Regions from separate parts of the Massilibacterium senegalense genome, predicted to be linked through region 3. Evidence: riboswitches for the same ligand, from Rfam matches in the RefSeq annotation. Region 3 holds a riboswitch; each other region holds the start of a gene.
The links. Region 3 has a riboswitch for cobalamin ahead of BN1372_RS10880 (hypothetical protein). Riboswitches for the same ligand answer to the same signal wherever they lie in the genome.
Positions count from the first base shown of each region.

Region 1: another riboswitch for cobalamin. It lies ahead of BN1372_RS08015 (ABC transporter substrate-binding protein); the one in region 3 lies ahead of BN1372_RS10880 (hypothetical protein).
Region 2: another riboswitch for cobalamin. It lies ahead of BN1372_RS06660 (energy-coupling factor ABC transporter permease); the one in region 3 lies ahead of BN1372_RS10880 (hypothetical protein).
Region 4: another riboswitch for cobalamin. It lies ahead of BN1372_RS06355 (ribonucleoside-diphosphate reductase subunit alpha); the one in region 3 lies ahead of BN1372_RS10880 (hypothetical protein).

Region 1 covers NZ_LN831786.1:927,678-933,010, reverse strand. The annotation lists gene BN1372_RS08025 (response regulator) at 1-496, shown strand, start outside; gene BN1372_RS08020 (ATP-binding protein) at 493-2,262, shown strand; cobalamin riboswitch at 2,348-2,477, shown strand; gene BN1372_RS08015 (ABC transporter substrate-binding protein) at 2,606-3,562, shown strand; gene BN1372_RS08010 (FecCD family ABC transporter permease) at 3,531-4,580, shown strand; gene BN1372_RS08005 (adenosylcobinamide amidohydrolase) at 4,589-5,333, shown strand, end outside.
Region 2 covers NZ_LN831786.1:650,298-655,630, reverse strand. The annotation lists gene BN1372_RS06665 (energy-coupling factor ABC transporter substrate-binding protein) at 1-103, opposite strand, end outside; gene BN1372_RS06660 (energy-coupling factor ABC transporter permease) at 100-858, opposite strand; cobalamin riboswitch at 1,032-1,217, opposite strand; gene BN1372_RS06655 (hypothetical protein) at 1,367-1,726, opposite strand; gene BN1372_RS06650 (ATP-binding cassette domain-containing protein) at 2,088-3,134, opposite strand; gene BN1372_RS06645 (hypothetical protein) at 3,231-3,800, opposite strand; gene BN1372_RS06640 (DeoR family transcriptional regulator) at 3,817-4,401, opposite strand; gene BN1372_RS06635 (nucleobase:cation symporter-2 family protein) at 4,583-5,333, opposite strand, start outside.
Region 3 covers NZ_LN831786.1:1,513,982-1,519,314, reverse strand. The annotation lists gene BN1372_RS10890 (phosphate/phosphite/phosphonate ABC transporter substrate-binding protein) at 1-663, opposite strand, end outside; gene BN1372_RS15250 (hypothetical protein) at 1,040-1,201, opposite strand; gene BN1372_RS10885 (hypothetical protein) at 1,591-3,204, opposite strand; cobalamin riboswitch at 3,362-3,553, shown strand; gene BN1372_RS10880 (hypothetical protein) at 3,584-3,826, shown strand; gene BN1372_RS10875 (MFS transporter) at 3,864-5,057, opposite strand; gene BN1372_RS15700 (hypothetical protein) at 5,181-5,315, opposite strand.
Region 4 covers NZ_LN831786.1:583,320-588,652, forward strand. The annotation lists gene BN1372_RS06350 (ribonucleotide-diphosphate reductase subunit beta) at 1-527, opposite strand, end outside; gene BN1372_RS06355 (ribonucleoside-diphosphate reductase subunit alpha) at 674-2,872, opposite strand; cobalamin riboswitch at 2,989-3,166, opposite strand; gene BN1372_RS06360 (YveK family protein) at 3,426-4,106, shown strand; gene BN1372_RS06365 (CpsD/CapB family tyrosine-protein kinase) at 4,122-4,823, shown strand; gene BN1372_RS06370 (tyrosine-protein phosphatase) at 4,843-5,333, shown strand, end outside.

The DNA.
Region 1 (5,333 bases), 590 kb from region 3:
AACACCAGTAATTATGCTTACAGCAAAAGGCGAAGAAGCAAACCGTGTACAAGGGTTTGAAGTTGGTGCAGATGATTATATCGTAAAACCATTTAGCCCTAGAGAAGTCGTGTTACGAGTGAAAGCGCTATTACGTCGAGCATCTTCAACGAAATTTTTGCAAACAGAAACGACGACAAAAGATGTGTTAGTGTTTCCTCATTTAACAATTGATAATGATGCCCATCGTGTGACATGTGATGGAAAGGAAATTAACTTAACACCGAAAGAATATGAATTGTTATATTATTTAGCAAAATCTCCAGACAAAGTATTTGACCGTGAAAAATTATTAAAAGATGTATGGAATTATGAGTTTTTTGGTGATTTACGTACGGTCGATACACACGTGAAACGGTTGCGTGAAAAATTAAATCGTATTTCTAAACAAGCAGCTAAAATGATTGTAACGGTTTGGGGAGTAGGGTACAAATTTGAGGTTGTGAATGATGAATGATTTGGAAAAGCGTCGTTGGAAAACTATGGATCACAATCATTTTACTCGTTTCCGTTATTCTTTCCATTCTAACTATTTTATTGTTACAACTTTTTGAATCGTATTATGTGAACCAATCAGAAACACAATTAATTACTTTAGCTAAAAAAGTGGCAAAAGTGATGGAGGAAAATGATGATAAAGCCTTGGCCTTAGCAACAACTTGGGAAATTGTTGATGCTAATTCTACCAAAATCATTGTGGTTCCAGATAAAGAAAAAGAATGGATTGCACCAAATCAAAATAAAAAAGAAGAACACGTATCCACTGATGAATTTAAAAAAGATCCAGATTTACAAAAAGTATTAACGAATCGAGAAGTGATTAAAAAAAGAGCGACGTATGCATCATATAAAGATGACCAAGAATTTCGGACACAAATGTTAATTGTTGGTGTCCCAGTCGATTTTATTGAAGGGAAACAAGGTGCAGTTTTTGTTTATCAATCATTAGAGGTTGTAGATAATACCATTAACCATGTAAAAAAAATAATTTTACTTTGTGCAGGTATTGCGATTATCATGACGACTGTATTTGCGTTCTTTTTATCTTCAAGGGTAACTGCCCCGCTACGTAAAATGAAACAAACTGCGCAAGAAATGTCTAAAGGAACGTTTGAAGCGAATATCCCAATTGTAACAAACGATGAAATTGGGGAGTTAGCGGTAACATTTAACCGGATGAGTAGGCGAATTAATACGTACGTTTTAGCATTAAATCAAGAAAAAGAGCAATTAGCTAGTATTTTACGAAGTATGGCGGACGGTGTTATTACTTTCAGTAGCATTGGAAATATTTTAATTACGAATCCCCCAGCTTTACGTTTTTTAAAAGCATGGCAATTTGAAGTGGAGGAAGATGCACCTGTGATTCCTGAACGGTTAAAAGAACTTTTTCAAACAGTGGTCGAAACGGAAAAAGAGCAAACGACGGAAATGGAAGTGCAGGGGCACATTTATACGATAGTCATGACCCCATTGATTGATCAACAACGTATTCGCGGGGCAGTTGCTGTCCTTCGAGATATGACAGAAGAACGGCAATTGGATAAGTTAAGAAAAGATTTTATTGCAAACGTTTCCCATGAACTTCGTACTCCAATTGCAATGTTACAAGGATATAGCGAAGCAATCGTAGATGATATTGCGGAAACGGAAGAAGATAAAAAAGAAATGGCAAGTATTATCCACGATGAATCGTTACGAATGGGAAGGCTTGTAAATGACTTGTTAGACCTTGCGAAAGTGGAGTCAGGTAAAATTCAATTAAATCGAGAACGAGTTAGTCTTCCGTTATTTGTAGAGCGAATTATTCGTAAATTTCAAGGAGTAGCGAAAGAACAACAGATTCATTTACGACTTCTTACAGAAATAAAAGAAGAAGATACGATGTTCGATCCAGATCGTATTGAGCAAGTGTTAACCAATTTGATTGATAATGCGATTAGGCATACTCCAAATGGCGGGATGGTTACGTTAAGTCTGATAGAATTAGATAGAAAATACGAATTTCAAGTAAAAGATACAGGAGTCGGAATTGATAAGGAAGATTTGCCTTTTGTATTTGAACGTTTTTACAAAGCGGATAAAGCAAGAACGAGGGGACAATCTGGTACAGGACTTGGTCTTGCAATCGCTAAAAATATTATTCAAGCCCACGGTGGCATGCTTGAAGTAAATAGTAAGAAAGATGAAGGAACAACCTTTACTTTTACGATTCCCAAATAGTAAACGGAAATAATGATATAGTAATAAGAAACAAGAAATGAAAAAGTGCATTGCATAAACATAATTTCAAGGTATAATGATAAGTAATTATATAATCAGATAAGGTGCTCATGAGAGATAAAAGGGAAGTTGGTGAAAATCCAACACGGTCCCGCCACTGTAATTATCCAACATGCGGATAAAAGTCAGGAACCTGCCTTATTTTTGTAATAGCACAGCCTCGTGGAAAAGGAATCGTGCGATGAAGAAAGTCTTCTTATGTATAACGTTGTTTAATCTTCATCCCTTCCATGTGGAGGGATGTTTTTTATTTTATGTCTATATGATAAAAAGGGGGAGCAAAATGAAAAGATTCTGGCAATTTATGCTTGTTTTTGTCCTTTCTTTCGGTTTGTTGATTGGCTGTAGTGCAGATAATACAGCTGATAAAAAGAAAGAAACAAAAACAGAAAGCGAAGCATATCCAGTAACCATTAAAGATGCAACAGGAAAAGAAGTAAAGATTGAGAAGGAACCAGAAAAAATTGTTTCCTTAATTCCAAGTAATACGGAAATTGCGTTTGCTTTAGGTTTAGGAGATAAAATGGTCGGTGTGACCGATTATGATACATATCCAAAAGAAGTAAAAAACATTGAAAAAATCGGTGGTCTAGATGTCAATGTAGAAAAAGTCATCGCATTAAAACCTGATTTAGTTTTAGCGCATGCTAGTGCAATGAGTACTGCAGAAGATGGGTTAAATCAAATGAGAGAATCAGGAATCACAGTCTTGGTAGTGAACGAAGCAAGTTCTTTTGACAAAGTATATGATTCTATAGAATTGATTGGGAAGGCTACTGGTAAACAAAAAGAGGCAAAAGACCTTGTAAAATCGATGACAACAAAACTAAAAGCGATTGAGGAGAAAACCAAACAAGTGGAAAGTCCGAAAAAAGTATATGTAGAAGTTTCTCCTAGTCCATCTATTTACACAGCTGGAAAAAATACGTTTATCGATGAATTTTTAACGACTATTCATGCAGAAAATGTAGCGAAGGAATTAGAAGGATGGCCACAAATTTCAGAAGAAAAAGTGATTGAATGGAATCCTGATACGATTATTACGTTATATCATGGAGATATGGTAGAAAAAGTAGAGTATAAAATCGAGAATCGAGAAGCATGGTCAGACATTACAGCAGTCAAAGAAAAGCAAGTGGTTGAGGTGGATTCTGACTTAACGTCTCGTCCTGGTCCTCGTTTAGTTGAAGGAGTAGAAGAATTTGCTAATGCGGTTTATCCAGAAATTTTCGCAAAATAATTGGAAATGGATGAGTGTTCTTTCCGTTTTTATTTTTATAGCCGCTTTATTATTAGGGGTATCGATTGGAACTGTATCGATTCCCCTTTCTTCTCTTTTACAAATAGTTTACTATCAACTTTTTTCTAAAGCGGCCATGCCAGATGAGTATATGATGTATGCTAATATTATTTTTAATGTGCGTTTACCTCGTGTTATGTTAGCGATGATTGTCGGGGCTAGCCTGGCTTTAGCAGGGGCAGCGTTTCAAGGATTATTAAAAAATCCCTTAGCAGATCCTTATACACTCGGTATTTCTTCTGGGGCAAGTGTTGGAGCTGTAGTAGTATTATTTTTCCAAATAGAAATCCTTATGTTAGGAAAATTCACACTTCCTGTTGCAGGCATTATCGGGGGATTTCTGACACTTCTCCTTGTTATCGGTTTTTCGCAATTAATTGACCGAAATTTTTCTGTTGAAACGGTTATTTTAACCGGGATTATTGTTAGCTCTTTTCTAGGGTCTTTATTATCGTTAATGATTGCTCTAACAGGAGAAGAATTACGACAAATTATTAATTGGTTATTAGGAAGTGTTGCAATGCGAGGCTATGAGTATATATGGCTTGCTATCCCATTTCTTATAATCGGAACATTGCTCATCTTTTTTAATAGTGATGAATTAAATGTATTATCTTTTGGAGAAGAAACAGCAAAGCAGCTAGGAGTAGAGGTGAAAAAGCGAAAATATATGCTTTTAATTGGTGCTTCTTTGTTAACCGGCTCTAGTGTTGCAGTATCAGGTACGATTGGTTTTGTTGGTTTAGTAATTCCACATATGACGCGTATGCTGGTTGGACCGAATCACCGCCGACTATTACCTTTATCATTTTTAAATGGTGCTAGCTTTTTAGTATTAGCAGATTTAGTTTCTAGAACGATTATTGCCCCGCAAGAGTTACCAATTGGTGTGATTACGGCACTTATTGGTGCACCTGTATTTGCCATTATTTTTTATCAACAACGAAAAAGAAAGTAGGGAGCACTATGATTGAAATCGAACATGTTACTATTTCATATGATGGTTTTCCTGCCGTTCAAGATGTTTCTTTTTCTGTTCAAAAAGGAGAAATGTTTGGAATTTTAGGTCCAAATGGTAGTGGGAAAACAACGTTGTTAAAGGGAATCAGTGGAACTATTCCGCTAAATAAAGGTGATATTTTTCTCGAAGAGAAATCGATTACAATGTTTCTAGCGAGACAATTAGCGCAAAAAGTGGCAGTATTACCTCAGCAGTCGGATATTTCTTTTCAATATACAGTGGAAGAAACGGTAAAACTCGGGCGTTATCCGTATAAAAAAGGATGGTTTCATCCTTATACAAAAGAGGATGAACAAATGGTGCAACAAGCTATGGAATGGACGGGTGTAGACACGTTTAAGCATCGCTTTTTTCAAACTTTAAGTGGTGGAGAACGACAACGGGTACTGTTAGCAAGGGCATTAGCGCAAGAACCTGAAGTGTTGTTGTTAGATGAACCGACGAATCATTTAGATATTTTTTATCAAATGGAACTTTTTACATTATTACGAAAATGGGTAGAAGAAAAGGGATTAACGGTCATTGCCATTTTTCATGATTTAAACATGGCTAGTTTATTTTGTGATCGATTATTGTTGATGGATAATGGAAAAATGGTATCATTAGATGACGTAAATTATGTCCTGACTGAACAAGCATTAAAAGAAGTGTACAAAGTAACGTTAAAACGGAATGAACATCCATTATGCC
Region 2 (5,333 bases), 860 kb from region 3:
TTGCTTCTCCGTCTGCACCACCAAATTCTGCGCCACTATTGATAATTAAAGGGATTAAAATGAGTGCAACGACTCCTAAAAGTAACCATGTATTTTTTTTCATTGCTTCTGTCCACCTCCAACCACGACGTTCAGTTGCTTTAACTCATTGGCATGATAATTTTTCAGAAGATTCACAACGAATACCGTTAATAAACCTTCACTTAGCGCTAACGGAATTTGTGTAACAGCAAAAATCCCCATAAATTTCACTAAAGAAGCTGTAAATCCTCCCACATCTGCTGGGAATGCTAGAGCTAATTGAAAGCTTGTCATAACGTATGTTGCCAAGTTTCCTAGTGCTGCAGCTAAAAACACGTTGATTCCTAACGACCAATCCATTTTTTGTCCTAATTTAAATAATCCGTATGTAACTAATGGTCCAACTACTGCCATAGAAAAAGCATTTGCACCTAATGTCGTTAAGCCACCGTGAGCTAATAATAACGATTGAAATGTTAACACAATAAAACCAATCACACTCATGACAAATGGTCCGAAAAGAATTGTTCCAAGTCCTACACCCGTTGGATGAGAACAACTTCCTGTTACAGATGGTAATTTTAATGCAGATAAAATAAAAGCAAATGCCCCTGATAATCCAAGCATCATTTTGTATTGGGGATCTTCTTTGATTGTTCTTTGAATAGATCGTAAGCCAATTACTAAAAATGGAATAAATAGTGCCCACCAAAAAATGGCCCATTTAACTGGTAAAAATCCTTCCATGATATGCATCGCATATGTTGCTTTTGGTACAGTAAAAAACAACGCAAGTAATGGTAAGGTTTTTAATAATAGTAACCCGTATCGTTTCATTTTCCTCTTCCTTTTCTATAATAATTCGTTCATTTGTACGCCCAATAAAAAAAACATCTTTCCATACAGAAAGATGTTTCCATTCCTATTTTTACTAATTTCAGGACATGTAACCACACTAATCCAAGATAAATGTCGGAACAAAACACCTCCCTATCCTCGTAGGTTTCGATGGTGTGTCTACTAATAAGGCAGGTCTCCTGGCTTTTGATCATCACATCCCTACGTCTTCCCATTTGTTGAAACAGTGACTATGTGTAGGTTGCTACCAATTACAGTGGCGGGACCGCGCCGGTTTTTCACCGGTCTTCCCTATTATGTAACAATTAAATTGTTACACCTTATTAACAAACGATATGAACTTAACGTTCATTATATCAAACTATAATTTTAATTGTCTAGTTCCATTTTTGATATACGACACCTAGCATAGTATTTTTTTTTCGAGAAATAACATCATTCTTTCACCTTTTTTCATAAAAAAACAACCATTGGTACAAATGGCTGTTTATTTACAAACGAAAGAGTCTTGATAGGCTAACCATTCTTCCTCTGAGATAAGAAGGTCCTTTTTATTCAGTAGCCCTATTTCAAAAGCGCGTTCGATAATCGAAAATGATTTCTTTTCTAGTTCCCTATGTCCATACTTCATTTCTATTCCATGGTGTTCATGATACATTTTAGAAACATAGCGAATATTTTCTTCCCGAACTACTTTATTTTCTTTTAAAATTTCTTTAAATGTAGAAAATGGTATAGGGTTATAAAAAATTGTTTGATCTGCTAATTTCATCAAACGATATTTTGCAACATAAGTCATTTGCATATAAGCACGTAATTCGACATATTTATGACTTTTATGGGCCATTTTTACCCTCCATTCAAGATTTTCTACCATTATATTACCGTATTTCGTCAAAAAATTGAGTGGATTTACATAAAATTAACATTATTTTAATGAATGAAGGGTATATACTCAATTTGCAATAAAAACATCTTCCATCAATAAGAGTTTTCGCACTTCCCTCATTGATGATTAGATGCACTCAAAAAAGCAGAGGGCGCTCGTTCATGGACGACAAGCATAGGATAGATGGTGGGATGAGTGATTTTTTCATAGAACCATCCAGCTACTGAAGTCGTTAGCCCATCGTAGTTGGATACAGGAAGTTTGATTCCCCATTTAACTATTTTTCGGTCTTACCTTAACATTTTGAAATGGGGTTATCCTACCCGTTAATAAAAGATAAATTTAACATGTTTTTAACATTTTCATAACGATATTCAATAAGTGCTTGTTCATATGACTCATCTATTTTTCTTTGCAATTCTACAGCTAACTCTAATTGATGTCTAGCTAGAGCTATCATTTTTTTATATTCATTTGTGACATTGTCTATATCTGCTTGATATTCTTTTTCCACCGAAGCATCCATACAACATTCAAACGTATCGACAATAACATCACCTTCTCTGCTTTTTGATAACGGATGAGGGGAAGTTCCGTCGATAAAAGCGATCAACCGGTCTTCTAAAACAACCATATCTAAGCTTTTCGGATCGAAAGAACACGGATATATCGTTACACTTTCTTTTCTATCACGAGCTGCTTGCACGATTTTTTTCATTAACGTTGATTTTCCACTACCAGATCGTCCATGAATGATATAGCGTTGCTTCACTGTTTTCGTAATAGAATCAAGAAAATTAATCGGCCCCTTTGCAGTAAAAGTACCAAAAAAACGCTGCTTCACTTCTTGATTTGTCGCTTCTACTTTTTCTAAAAATACCTCTTTAATTAATGAATCAGCTAAAGAATCAGCCTTTTGAAAATCGAGAGAAGTACGGTAAATATGTTCTTTTTGAAAATGAATTTCTTTTGCTTTCTTTAAGTACGTACAGCATACCTTTTCATGCTGGTATTTCAAATTAATCATTTCAGTTACATTTTTTGGCAGTTTATTTCGTTCGATACATTTTTCTAATGAAAAAATAACTTCCTTTGCGACAGGGTATTTCCATAATGGGCGATGAAAAAGGAGTGCTTTCTTTTTTCTAGGGTGTAAAAAACCAATCACTTTTTCTGGATAATAAAAAGAATGAAAATACTCCACCTCTTCATTTTCATCCCATTGAATTTCCTTTATTAGTTGATACGGAAATAGGCCGTAAGAACCAGTTACGTAATGCATCGTCTGAACTTCTTTCATTACATCATGGATTCTCGATTGATATCCTTCGCTTGTAAGCGCATCGATAAACGAATGTTTCGCCATTTCGCTTCACTCCTTCCTTACCGTTACGATATGCATGAAAGATAAAAAAAATACAAAAACGACATTGTAAAAGACAATGTCGTTTTATGTAAGCTATTAGTTATGGTTCATATTTTGTTCTTGGTTTTCATTGTTTTCGTTATTCATTTCTCCATGATCCATGTTGTCATTGTTCATTTCTGCATTTTCATCTAAGCCACCATTTGGTTTGTCTGCGTTATAACCTTTCATATACTTCATTGCGTGATCACCAGTTGCTTCAAATGCATCCGCAATTTTTTCAGATTGTACTACCTCTCCGTCTTTATCTAATACACGGATAACAGCATACCATTTTCCACCCATTGCTACAGGTAAATCAAGTTCGTATTTCCTGTCACCTTTTTCTTTCATCGTTCCTTCAATAGGATGGTTCATGCCTTCCATGTTGATATAAAGATAAACATTTTCAGGTTTTTCTCCACCTTTTACATCAACTGTAAACGTGCTGAACTCACCTGAAACAGGATTTTCTGGATTTACTTTCAAATCAAATGTGTACGCTTGTTTTTGTTCTTGTTTCGTCTCTGCATTTGTTTTTTCTTTGTTTGTCTCTTCAGCATTCCCACAACCTGCAGCAACCATTAACATAAGCGCGCTTACACCAATCAACATTTTCTTTTTCATTTTTGTTTCCCCCTCATTATTTATCTTCTTTTGCATGACAACACGAGCATGATGCTTGCGACACCATTTTGTCCATCGCTTTGTCAAAAGTATATACCTCACCGCCAAACCCCTTCACAAATTTTTCCGCATCTTCTTTTTTATCAAAAGGTAAAACTTGAGGCTGGCAACATTGACAGTCAATAGATGTTCCTAATACAAAATGAGCATTTACCGCAGAAATGGTCGTATGTAATAAAAAATCAGTACAAATAGCTTGGATAACTTGACCTTCTTTTTGAAAATGGCGGATTAGGCCACAATGACTGCAACACATATGTTCAATAGTCCCATCTTCTAAAATTAGCCGATACGATAAAAAGTCATGGATTGGACGGTGGCATACTGCACATTGATTATTAGTGATTGCCGATGCTTCTTGTTCATTTAAACGAATTCCGCCAAATGTTTTAGTAACAATTCCTGCTTCTACAAGTGACTTTACATCACGGTGAATCGTCATTTCTGAAACCTCTAGCAACTCACTTAATTCTGAAATTTTTAAATGTTTTTTTTCTTTAATTAGCGTTTTTATTTTTTCTCTCCGCTCACTAGCTAACATTTTCATCACACCTTTACATAATGTTAGAATAACACAAAGTCTAACAATATGTCACTGAACATAACTTTAGACGATTTTTTTTTGTTTTTCAAGAATTTTTCACTTTTAATTGTGACAAAAATATGAACAAAGAGAACGCCACATTAATAGCGTTCTCCCATTACTTCGTTATGATTCGTGATTATGTTGTTGCTTTTTTGTGTTTACTATTTAAGATAATATTTAAAAATATGGCTGTCAAGCTTCCTGCTACAATCCCATTATTCGTTAAAATTCGAATAGAAGCTGGTAGTTTAGCAAATAAATCAGGTTGGACTGTTACACCTAATCCAATCCCAACAGAAATGGCAACTATCAACAAATTATATTGATTCGTAAAGTCCACTTGACTTAAAATCCGAATTCCACTCGCAACTACCATTCCAAACATCGCTAACATTGCTCCACCTAAAACTGCAGTTGGAATAATAGTCGTTAATGCTGCTACTTTCGGTAATAATCCTAAAATAATTAATATTCCACCTGCTGTAGCAATCACTTTTCTAGATTTCACACCAGATAATTCAACTAATCCAACATTTTGAGAATAAGTTGTATACGGAAATGCCTGGAAAATACCACCTAGAATAGTGGCAATACCTTCTGCACGGTATCCTTTTGTTAAATCTTTTTCATTTATTTCCTTGTCACAAATTTTACCCAGTGCTAAAAAGACACCTGTAGATTCTACCATACTAACGATTGCAACTAATGTCATTGTTAAGATACTAGAAATATGGAACTCTGGTACACCGAAATAAAATGGTTGTGCCACATGAAACCAACCAGCTTCAGCTACTGGTGATAGATCAATCTTTCCAAAAAAAGCAGCGACGATTGTTCCTACAACAATTCCTAACAAAATGGAAACAGCTCTTAGAAATCCTGTTGCA
Region 3 (5,333 bases):
TACAGCAGCGTCAATTTCCCCATTTAAAAGCGCAATAATCGCTTGGTCATGCCCTTTTAGGGTAACTGGTTCCACATCTTTTAACGGATCAATTCTTTTTTCCATTAAAGAAGCTGCTGGCCAAACATATCCTGCGGAAGAGGTAACGTTTTGATAACCAATTTTCTTTCCTTTTAAATCTTCTATTTTTTCAATGCCAGAATCTTTTTTCACAATAAAAATGGATTTATAGAAATCTACTAATTCCTCTGTAGGGGTGCCATCTTCATCATTCACTCCAAAACGTTGTGCTTGAAGGATTACTTCTGCTGCCCCTTTTTCCTTTGCTAGTACATATGCGGTTGGAGGGAGAAATCCAACATCCACCTTTTTCGAAGCCATTGCTTCTACAATTGTATTATAGTCTGTTGATACACTTACTTTTACTGGGATACCCAATTCTTTACTTAACAGTTCTTCTAGTGGTTTTGCTTTCGCTTCCAGTGTATCCGCATTCTGTGAAGGGACGAATTGAACTGTTAATTCTTCCGGTACATAACTAGTTTCTGCCTTGTTTGTTTCGCCATTGGCCTTTTGAGTTGTTTCTTCTGAATTACCGCAACCGACAAGCATACTAGCAGCCAGGGCAAACGAAATCCCGACTCCTAACAATTTTTTAATCATTAGCTCCAACTCCTACACTACAAAATTTTTATGACTCTTCTATGACTCTAACAAATATATATTGAAAAAATGTTAATAAATTGTAATGAAATAATTAAACTTTGTAAAAATGATATAAAATTGTGTTTATATAACAACTGAGAAAAGTGTATTTTTTGAAAATAAGACCAAACTTTCTTTCATAGAAGTTTGGTCTTTCAATAATTTGTTTAATTACTTATATTCCATAATTATATATATTTCTCAGCGATTTTCTTTCCAGAATGCTTCTTTATATATTTTTGTAAGGATGATAATTTTGTCTGTTGCACTTTTTCCTTTTTTCCTCTTGAATAGAAGAAACTCTAGAGGAAATACTTTTAGCTGTGCCATCATTTCATATTAATCCTTGTGCTTCACCATTCGCTAATGTTAATAATTTAAGTTGAAAGTTGTTTTTATATGAAGAGGCAATACCAAAAATATGAATGGAATCTCCGCTTTTAAATTGTTCTTGAAATTGCGTGACCATTATTACTGTTCGACTATCCACACGCACACGCGTTTTAATTCCATCCGTATGGATTACATCGAATTAAAAAAAGTTTCCTATTTCAGCTAGATTTTCAATGGTTACATTTTCTAATTTTATTCATTGTCCTAGAGTGCTTTCATCCACTTCTTTCACAACCTTAGGTGCTAGAAGGTCTTTTGTCCCAGTTTTAGTAAGTGAAATGATATCTGTAAGTTCTATTTCATTGTTATATATGGTAGTAGGTGCCGTGATTTTTACTACATCACCTACATGAAACCCGTCCTCATGTTGAAAAACATAAATACCTGCTGTCTCATTTTGGATATAAAAACCTTTTTCGCCAAATAAGCCTGGTTGTGATGTGATGACACCTTCAATGGTTACTAACGACCCTTTTGGTGCTTCTCTTGCTTCTAAAAGGAAATGGTTTCAGGAAAAGTTAGTGTTTCATCTGGTAACGGTTCACTATTTACATTATCAATGGTAACTATATTGGTCAGAATGTTTGTTTTTTTATGTTTTAAACGAAGATTTGCTTGTCCCTCTGTTCCTGGCTTTATCCGCACGGTTAATTCCTTTGTTGCTTGTCCAAATAAGTCTGCGGTTACGGAAAATAGTTCACTGTATCCGTAGGAAGTAGGCCATGTTCCATCTTCTCTTTGGAAGGATGCAATTTGCGTTCCACCATCTAAATAAATACCTATTCTTAAATCTGAAATTGTTTGACCTGGGAGAAGATTATGAACTTGTAATCTAATGTTAAATTCTTGCCTGTTTGGTAGTATTTCTTGGTGAATAAAAGAGTAAGTGGGTTTCTGCTCTTGTGTGACTGTTGAGCCGTATGAACCTGCTTTAAATGTTAAGGAGTCATACCATTTATAACCGGGTTCAGGTTCTGCCCATGGTTCTTTTTGAGGTTCTGTAGAGTTTGCTGGTATTTCTATTTTTAGTTGAGGTGATGGATTATCGAGCGGAATACCTGTCTCTGCAAAAGTGGTATAGTTTTCTTTTTTTGCTAGCCAATTGATTATGTTCACTAATAATTTTTCATCATCTTGTTCTTTAAAGCCGTCATATGTTTTCTTGGTAGTACCAGTATCTTCTCGTACATACTTTGGGGTTGCATCTTCAACGGGTGAGGAATCACCTATGAATGCTGCTTTTCCTTTTCCATATTTTGAAATGGCTGCATACGGTCCTTCTTCTATACCCCCGCCGAAATATACACCTTGATCGACTGAGTAATTCCATTTATCTGCATTTGTTAGTCCAGTTGGTACATAAACAATTCCTTTTGCTTTAGATGAATCTGTTATTGCTAATGTAGAACCTGCATGCATAGCGACGGATTGAACTCCTTCTGTAATGCCAAACGTATCTTGTGAGGGAGCAATCAGTGTAGCGTTCACATTTCCAATTGCATTGTAACGGAACTTAATTCCAAAGTTTTCGGAAAGCCAATCTTTGCTTTCTAATTCTTGCATTGCAAACGACATTTTCTCATCTGTATTCATTCCTTTAGATGGATCTTCAAATGCTCCCCTTCGATAGCCATTCATTATTTCAGAAGAATCCCAGCGATTTTTATTCCGGTCTGCATTGTAATGATCGGAAACAAAAAAGATACTTCCGCCATTCTCAACAAATTGAAGCATCGCATCTTGTTCTGTTTTTTTAAATGGAATATTTGCTTCAGGAATGACAAATACATCATATGCCTTTAAATCATCGTATGTAAAAGGTACTGTTTTTCGCAGTTCTTTTACATAATACCCTTCTTGTGAAATGGCATTGGCAAAATCAGAAAAGGCCCCGTCTATTACCCAGTCGGCAGCTCCAGCAGTTTGACCGTGTGAATTGTCAAACAACACATTCATTCCATTCGGATTTGCTGGGAAAATTTCAGGAACCGGATCTGTTGGACCTTCGGCATTCGCGTTATTTGTGCCAACCAATGCTGGTGCAAGACTAAAAAATAGAACAATGGAGAGCAACGTTTTTAATAAAAATGGTGTGCTCTTTTTCATACACAATCCCTCCCATATTTCCGCCTTTTAAACAATTACTTCCTTATCCATTGTAGGGAATAAATATAAGTATAAGGTTAAGTATTTGTAAAGTTTGTATAAAATTTAAAAAGAAAAATACACAAGGAAGTACATGTTGTGTGATATACTAAACATAATTGGATAAGTGGAGATTGGTAATTGTACATACCGTACAATTTTAAAAGGGAAGTTCGGTGCAAATCCGACGCGGTCCCGCCACTGTAAGTGTAATCATTCATACAAAAAACCACTGTCATACTATGTGATGGGAAGGAGTATGAATGAAGTGATCACAAGTCAGGAGACCTGCCAAACTCGACACACCCAAAATCCTACGGAGTATAGGAGGTGTATGGCGATGCATATGCACAAAGATTTTCGCCGCAATTCTACACGCGTTGATGTGATGACAGTTGAATGTAAATTGCGCGAAATTTTGATGAATAGCTTTGTTGATGCGAAAAGCGCTTCATTGCAGTATTCATTAGATGAACTTGTTTGTTTATTGATCGAACAAGTAGAGGATGAAGCGGTTAAACGAGTGCGACTTCGTATGTTAAATGAAGCATTTCAAAATGTACGCAAAGAATTGATTGGGTAAAACAAAAGGCTATCTTTCCGCAGATAGCCTTTTTTAGTTAACCTGTATATTTTGTTTCTTTTCCGAGGAATAAAACAGCAAGAACACCGATAAAAATGGAAATAGCAAAAATACTAAAAATCGATCCAATCGACATGTTTGCTGCTACTAAATAACCGACCATGAGCGGTCCGAAAATACCGCCAATTCGTCCGAACGAAGCAGCCATTCCTGCACCTGTTCCGCGAATGTGTGCGGGATATTGTTCAGGTGTGTAAGCATACATCGCACCCCATGCACCTAAGTTAAAGAAGGAGAGCAAAATACCAGAAGTCATCAACATCGTTAAGGTGTCGGCATTTCCGAAAAAGTACGCACTAACTGCGGTTCCAATCAAATATGTTACAAGTACAAACTTACGACCGAATTTTTCAATAAACCAAGCAGCAGTAAAGTAACCTGGTAGTTGAGCAAGCGTCATAATGAGGACATATTGGAAACTTTTAATCATCGCAAATCCTTTTAACACCATGACAGAAGGAAGCCATAAAAACATGCCATAGTAGGAAAATACAACACTAAACCATAATAGCCATAACATCGTTGTTCGTTGGATATATGGTTTTGTCCAAACACTTTTTACATTTTGCCACACGCTTATTTTTTCTGTTTTTGGTTGCTTTGGCATCGTATCTGGTAATTTTAATCGAAGGACAACAGCATAAAGAGCAGGAATCGCTGTTAATAGTAAAGCAACCCGCCAGCCGTAAGTTGGAATAATAAAGTAGGCAATAATCGCTGCCACAATCCATCCTAATGCCCAGAAACTTTCTAAAAGTACGACAACTTGTCCACGTTTTTTTGGATGAACACTTTCACTAACATAAGTAGAAGCAACGGGTAACTCCCCACCTAATCCAGCACCAATTAAAAAGCGAAATACTAAAAAGATTGCTAACGTTGTACTCAGAGCGGAAAAACCACTTGCTAATGAAAAGAGTAATAATGTAATGATAAAGACATGTTTACGACCGATTTTATCGGCCATTGCTCCGAAAGCAAATGCCCCGACTGCCATCCCGATGGAATTAATACTTCCAATCCATCCGATTTGTTCTGGTGTTAAATTCCAATCTTCTTTTAATGCGGCGTTAATAAATGATAACAACCCAACATCCATTGCGTCAAACAACCAAGCGAGTCCGGCGATAGATAGTAATTTCCTAGTTGATAACGGTTGCTGTGACCCCATTTTTTTCGTCACATGAGTCATCTCCTTATTTTCATAATCATACTCTTTTAAATATTTACGAAAAGTATACAGATGTCAAGACAAAATAAAACCTATAGTTTCTCAAAACTATAGGTTTTGTACTTACTTAGTTTTATTCTTTTCTTCGGATTTATTCGATTCTTCATTCACTTCTTCGATGACAACGTTACAACAGCATTCCTTTTTTTTTGGTTTTAATTGTCCGAAAAAACCTTTTAATCCTTTTTTTTCACCCATTTTGTCACCTCCTTTAAC
Region 4 (5,333 bases), 930 kb from region 3:
ATTAACGTATGAACAAAATTTTCTTCCGTAGGTTTATCTACAAATTTTTGATATTCATCCGCAATAAATTTATTGCGCTCAAACAAAACAGGATCATTTCGCCATTCATCATAAATTGCATTTCTAGCTTCGGGGGAACAAACCGTATCTAAAATATAACTATAACTTTGTGCATGAATTTCTTCTTGAAATGTTTGGATATTTAATAAACTTGTTACTTCTGGTGCTGTAATATAATCGGCTAATTGCGGTAAGTTTTCACATTGAATAGAGTCTAAAAAGTTAAGGAAAGAAATTACTTTATCAAAAGCACGTCGTTCCGCTGCTGTTAAAGTTGGAAATTGACTTACATCTTGGTTTAAGGAAATTTCTTCAGGAATCCAAAAGTTGTTTAACATTAATCGATATAAAGAATGAGCCCAACTGTATTTGATTCGGTTCCATTCTCGTAAATTAGTGGAGTTCCCACCAATGAGAGAGGATGTCCCTCGTTCGCCTGTTTCGTTAAATAATCGTTTTTGTTCCATTTTAGTAAACGCTTCCTTTCGTAAGATAAGTGATATAAGATTACCTGGATAAATAACCCGTATCTTCATGAAAAAGGAGAAGATACAATGGTAAAAGGTATCTCCACTTCATCCGAAATGGAGATAACGAGAAATGCTGACATTTATCAAGAAGAACAACTAATACATTCATCAATTTCCACCGTGCGATTTCGGACATAATAAATTGTTTTAAGCCCATTTTTCCATGCTTCGATATAATATTGAAGAAAATCCCGTGCAGAAATCGTAGGTGTAATGTATAAGTTAAAACTTTGTGCTTGATCCAGATGTTTTTGGCGACGACCAGCGGCTTTGATTGACCAAAATTGGTCAATGGTATGTGCTTCTTTGTAATACCATGTTGTTTCAGGTGTTAAATCTGGTGCAGCTTGAGGAATTAATCCATCTTTTTTCTCTTCTACGAAAAATTTTGCAAATAATGGGTCAATACTTGCAGTTGTTCCTGCGATTAAGGAAGTAGAAGAGGTAGGAGCTACAGCCATGATATAGGCATTACGCAATCCGTTCTTTTTAACTTGTTCTTTTAAGGTTGTCCACTTTTCATCCTCGTAATTTCTTTGGGTAAAATAGTTCCCATTTTCCCAATCACTTCCGTTGAATAAAGGATATGCTCCTTTTTCACGAGCTAGTTTATTTGATGCCTGAATGGCATAATATGAAATTTTTTCATAAAGTTGATCTGCATATGCTAGATGTTCTTCGGATTCCCAAGCAATTTTCTTTTTCACTAAATGATGATGGTATCCACTTGTTCCAACCCCAATGGCACGATACTTTTGATTGGTCACTTTTGCTTGTGGGACAGGATAATCGTTCAAATCAATCACATTATCAAGCATTCGTATTTCTACTTCTAAAATTCGTTTTAAATCTTCTTCTGTTTCTACTTTCCCAAGGTTAATAGAGGATAAGTTACAAACAACAAAATCACCTGGTTTTGTTTTTGTCACAATGACACCATCTTCTAATGTTTCCGAAATAAATTCTGTTGCACGCATATTTTGCATAATTTCTGTACATAGGTTAGAACAATAAATCATGCCTTCATGTTTATTTGGATTTAATCGGTTAACGGTGTCACGATAAAAGATGAAAGGTGTACCTGTTTCAAAGGCACTTTTCATAATCATTTTCATAATGTCGATAGCAGGGATTTCTTTTTTTCGTAATCGTTCATTTTCCACACAGGCTAAATAACGATTTGTAAATGTTTTTTCTTCGTCATCATCGTAACAATCTTCTAAACGAAAGCCCATTTCTTGTTCTACTTCATATGGGTCAAATAAATACCAATTTTCTCGTTGGATCACTTTTTCCATAAAGATGTCTGGAATACATACACCAGGAAAAATATCGTGAGCTTTTAAACGATCATCGCCATTATTTGTCTTTAATTGTAAAAATTCTAAAATATCATAATGCCAAATATCGCAATAGATTGCAACAGCACCTTTGCGCATTCCTAATTGATCGACGGCAACGGCTGTATTGTTATAGTTACGAATCCAAGGAATAATCCCAGCGCTTACTCCCTTAAATCCACGAATACTAGAGCCACGAGCACGTAATTTTCCTACATAAATTCCCATGCCTCCACCATACTTGGAAACTTGAGCAAAAGACTGGTCGGTATGATAAATGTTCCACAAACTATCTTCAGCTGTGTCAATAAAACAGCTAGAAAGTTGATGAAAAGGACGACCAGCATGAGCAAGTGTTGGAGTTGCGACGGTAATTTCCAGTTTTGATAACACATCATAAAATTGTTTTGCCCAGTACACGTTGTCCTTTTCTTTAGAAGCTAAATGCATGGCAATCGTCATGAAACGATGTTGAGGCAATTCCCTTAGTTTTCCTTCAAAATCACGAACGAGATAACGTTTTGTGAATAAAGAAAGTCCACTGTAGCGGAACAGCAGATCCCGTTCTGGATTTATGTAAGAACCAAGTTCGTCGATTGCAACCTCTGTATATGCTTCTAATAAGTAATCTCCATACAATCCCTTTTGAACTAACGAGGATACATGATTAAAAAAGTTGTCATAAGGGGAGGAAGTAGAATATTGGGCATAAAGTGCTTGTAGCAAGATTCGGGAACTAACCCATTCCCATTCGGTTTCTTCCATCGTTGTTTTTTCAACAGCTGTGCGAATCATTAGTTGTAATATTTCTTTTTCTGTTAAGGAAGGAGTTATTTGTATATTTACTTCTTCTATAAATTTTTCTTTGTTTAAAGACGGAAAGTCATGGAATGCAAAATGTAAAAATTCATTCAAATTATGATCTGTGAAAAAATGTGTCATTTTTTTCAACCTTTCTATGGTATAATGAAAAAAGCTCAATTCCATTTGGAATTGAGCATAAAACGACAAAAAAACAGTATAGAATCTTTGCCGTTTTATCGCTTAACTCCCGAAGGATAAAACTGTTTAGATTGGTAGGTCTCCTGGCTTAGCTTCATCCAAATTTGAACCCTTCCCGTTTTAAAACAGTGGATTGTTCAAACTGTCAGCTATACAGTTGCGGGGACAGCTCCAGCTTTTCACTGAATTCCCTTTTAAACTCACTAAATGAGTGCCAATACTAAATATAGGTATAATATTTATGGGTAATGACTATATATAGTGATACTTCATTTGATTTCATTTTATAGAACTTTTTTTCATATTGCAAGTCTGAAAAAAATAAAATGCGGATTTCTAATGGATGATTTAGAAATATCTTTTCTTAATGTAAAAAATATGTTATGAATATACTAGTGCAAAATGTTTATTACCTTTTATTATTTTTTGAAAATGAAAGGTTTATTTACTTTATATATTGAAAAATAGAAAGAAACGTATAGGAGAGAAGGTAATGGAAGAAACTATTAGTTTGAAAGAAATTTTTGAAACGTTAAAAGAACGATTTCAATTAATTGTTTTTATTACGTTATTTGCAGTATTAGTAACGGGTGTAGTTACATACTTTTTTATCACACCTGTATATCAAGCTTCCACACAAATTTTAATTAATCAATCGCAAGATTCAAATCAACCGACATTAGATGTGAACCAAGTAAGAACAAATGTAGAATTAATTAATACATATAGTGTTATTATAAAAAGTCCTACGATTTTAGATAAGGTGAATAAGGAACTAGGATTAAATATGACATCGGATGAATTAGGAGCACAATTAGAAGTAACAAGCGAACAAAATTCACAAGTAGTAAATGTAGTAGTTAATGATACTGATCCCGAAAGAGCAGCATTAATTGCAAACACGGTAGCGGAAACATTTAAAAATGAAATTTCAAACATTATGAATGTGAATAATGTAAATATTTTATCAAAAGCCAAAGCCGGAGAAGATCCTTCACCAGTGAAGCCTAAACCGTTATTAAATATGGCAATTGGCTTAGTAGTTGGATTAATGTTAGCAATAGGATTAGCATTTTTATTAGAGTATTTAGATAATACAATTAAAACTGAAGATGATATTATGAAAAATTTAGAAGCGCCCGTTTTAGGGGTTATTGCAAAAATGGATAATTAAAAGGATGAATAGTGAATGAAACGAAAAGAAAAATCAACATACATAAAAAAATCTAGACAATTAATTACACAAGTCGAACCGAAATCACCGATTTCGGAACAATATCGAGCTATTCGAACAAGTATTGATTACTCATCAGTGGACGAAGCGATTCAAACAATAATGATTACATCTGTGAATCCATCAGAAGGAAAATCAACAACGATTGCAAATCTAGCGATTGTATTTGCACAACAAGGAAAAAAAGTTTTGTTAATTGATACAGACTTACGTAAACCAACAGTGCACTATACGTTCAAAGTTAGTAACTCTAGTGGAATTGTGCAAGTGTTAACCAAACAACTAACAAAAGAGGATGCAATTCGGGAAACAGAGATTCCTAATTTATACGTTTTACCTAGTGGACCAATTCCACCAAATCCAGCAGAATTATTAAGTTCTGTGACGATGGAAAAATTCGTAGAACATTTAAAAGAAGAGTTTGATATGATTTTTTTCGATACCCCTCCGTTGTTAGCTGTTGCAGATGCGCAAATTTTAGCTAACATTTGTGATGCTACAGCACTTGTAGTAGCAAGTGGGTCTACTGAAATAGAGGGTGCGATGAAAGCAAAAGAAGTATTAAAAAATTCATCTGGTAAATTTTTAGGTGTCATTTTAAACCGTAAAGAAATGAAATCAGGCGAATATTATTACTATTACGGAAGTAAAAAATAATAGAAAGTAGGAATTATCAATGATAGATATCCATTGTCATATTTTATATGGGATTGACGATGGGGCACAGACGAAAGAAGAAACACTAGCGATGTTAAAACAAGCAATCGAGGAAGGAGTTCATACAATTGTTGCAACTCCGCATTACGATCGCCATTTCTCAAATCGTCGTCAAGAAATCATACCATTTGTGAAAGAAGTAAATGAATGGATAGAGGAACAAGGCTTATCGATTCAAGTTGTACCTGGACAAGAAATTCGTATTTTTGCTGATTTAATGGCTGAATTAGAAAAAGAAACAGGCGATTTGTTGACATATGTGAATGGACTAAAGTATGCATTAATAGAATTTCCACATCATGATGTACCAGATTATGCAGAAAGTATTTTATACGAATTAATGATTAAAGGTATTACGCCGATTATTGCTCATCCAGAACGAAATAAAAAAATTATTGAGAATCCTGACATTTTGTTTGAGTTTATTCAAATTGGTGCACTTTCTCAAGT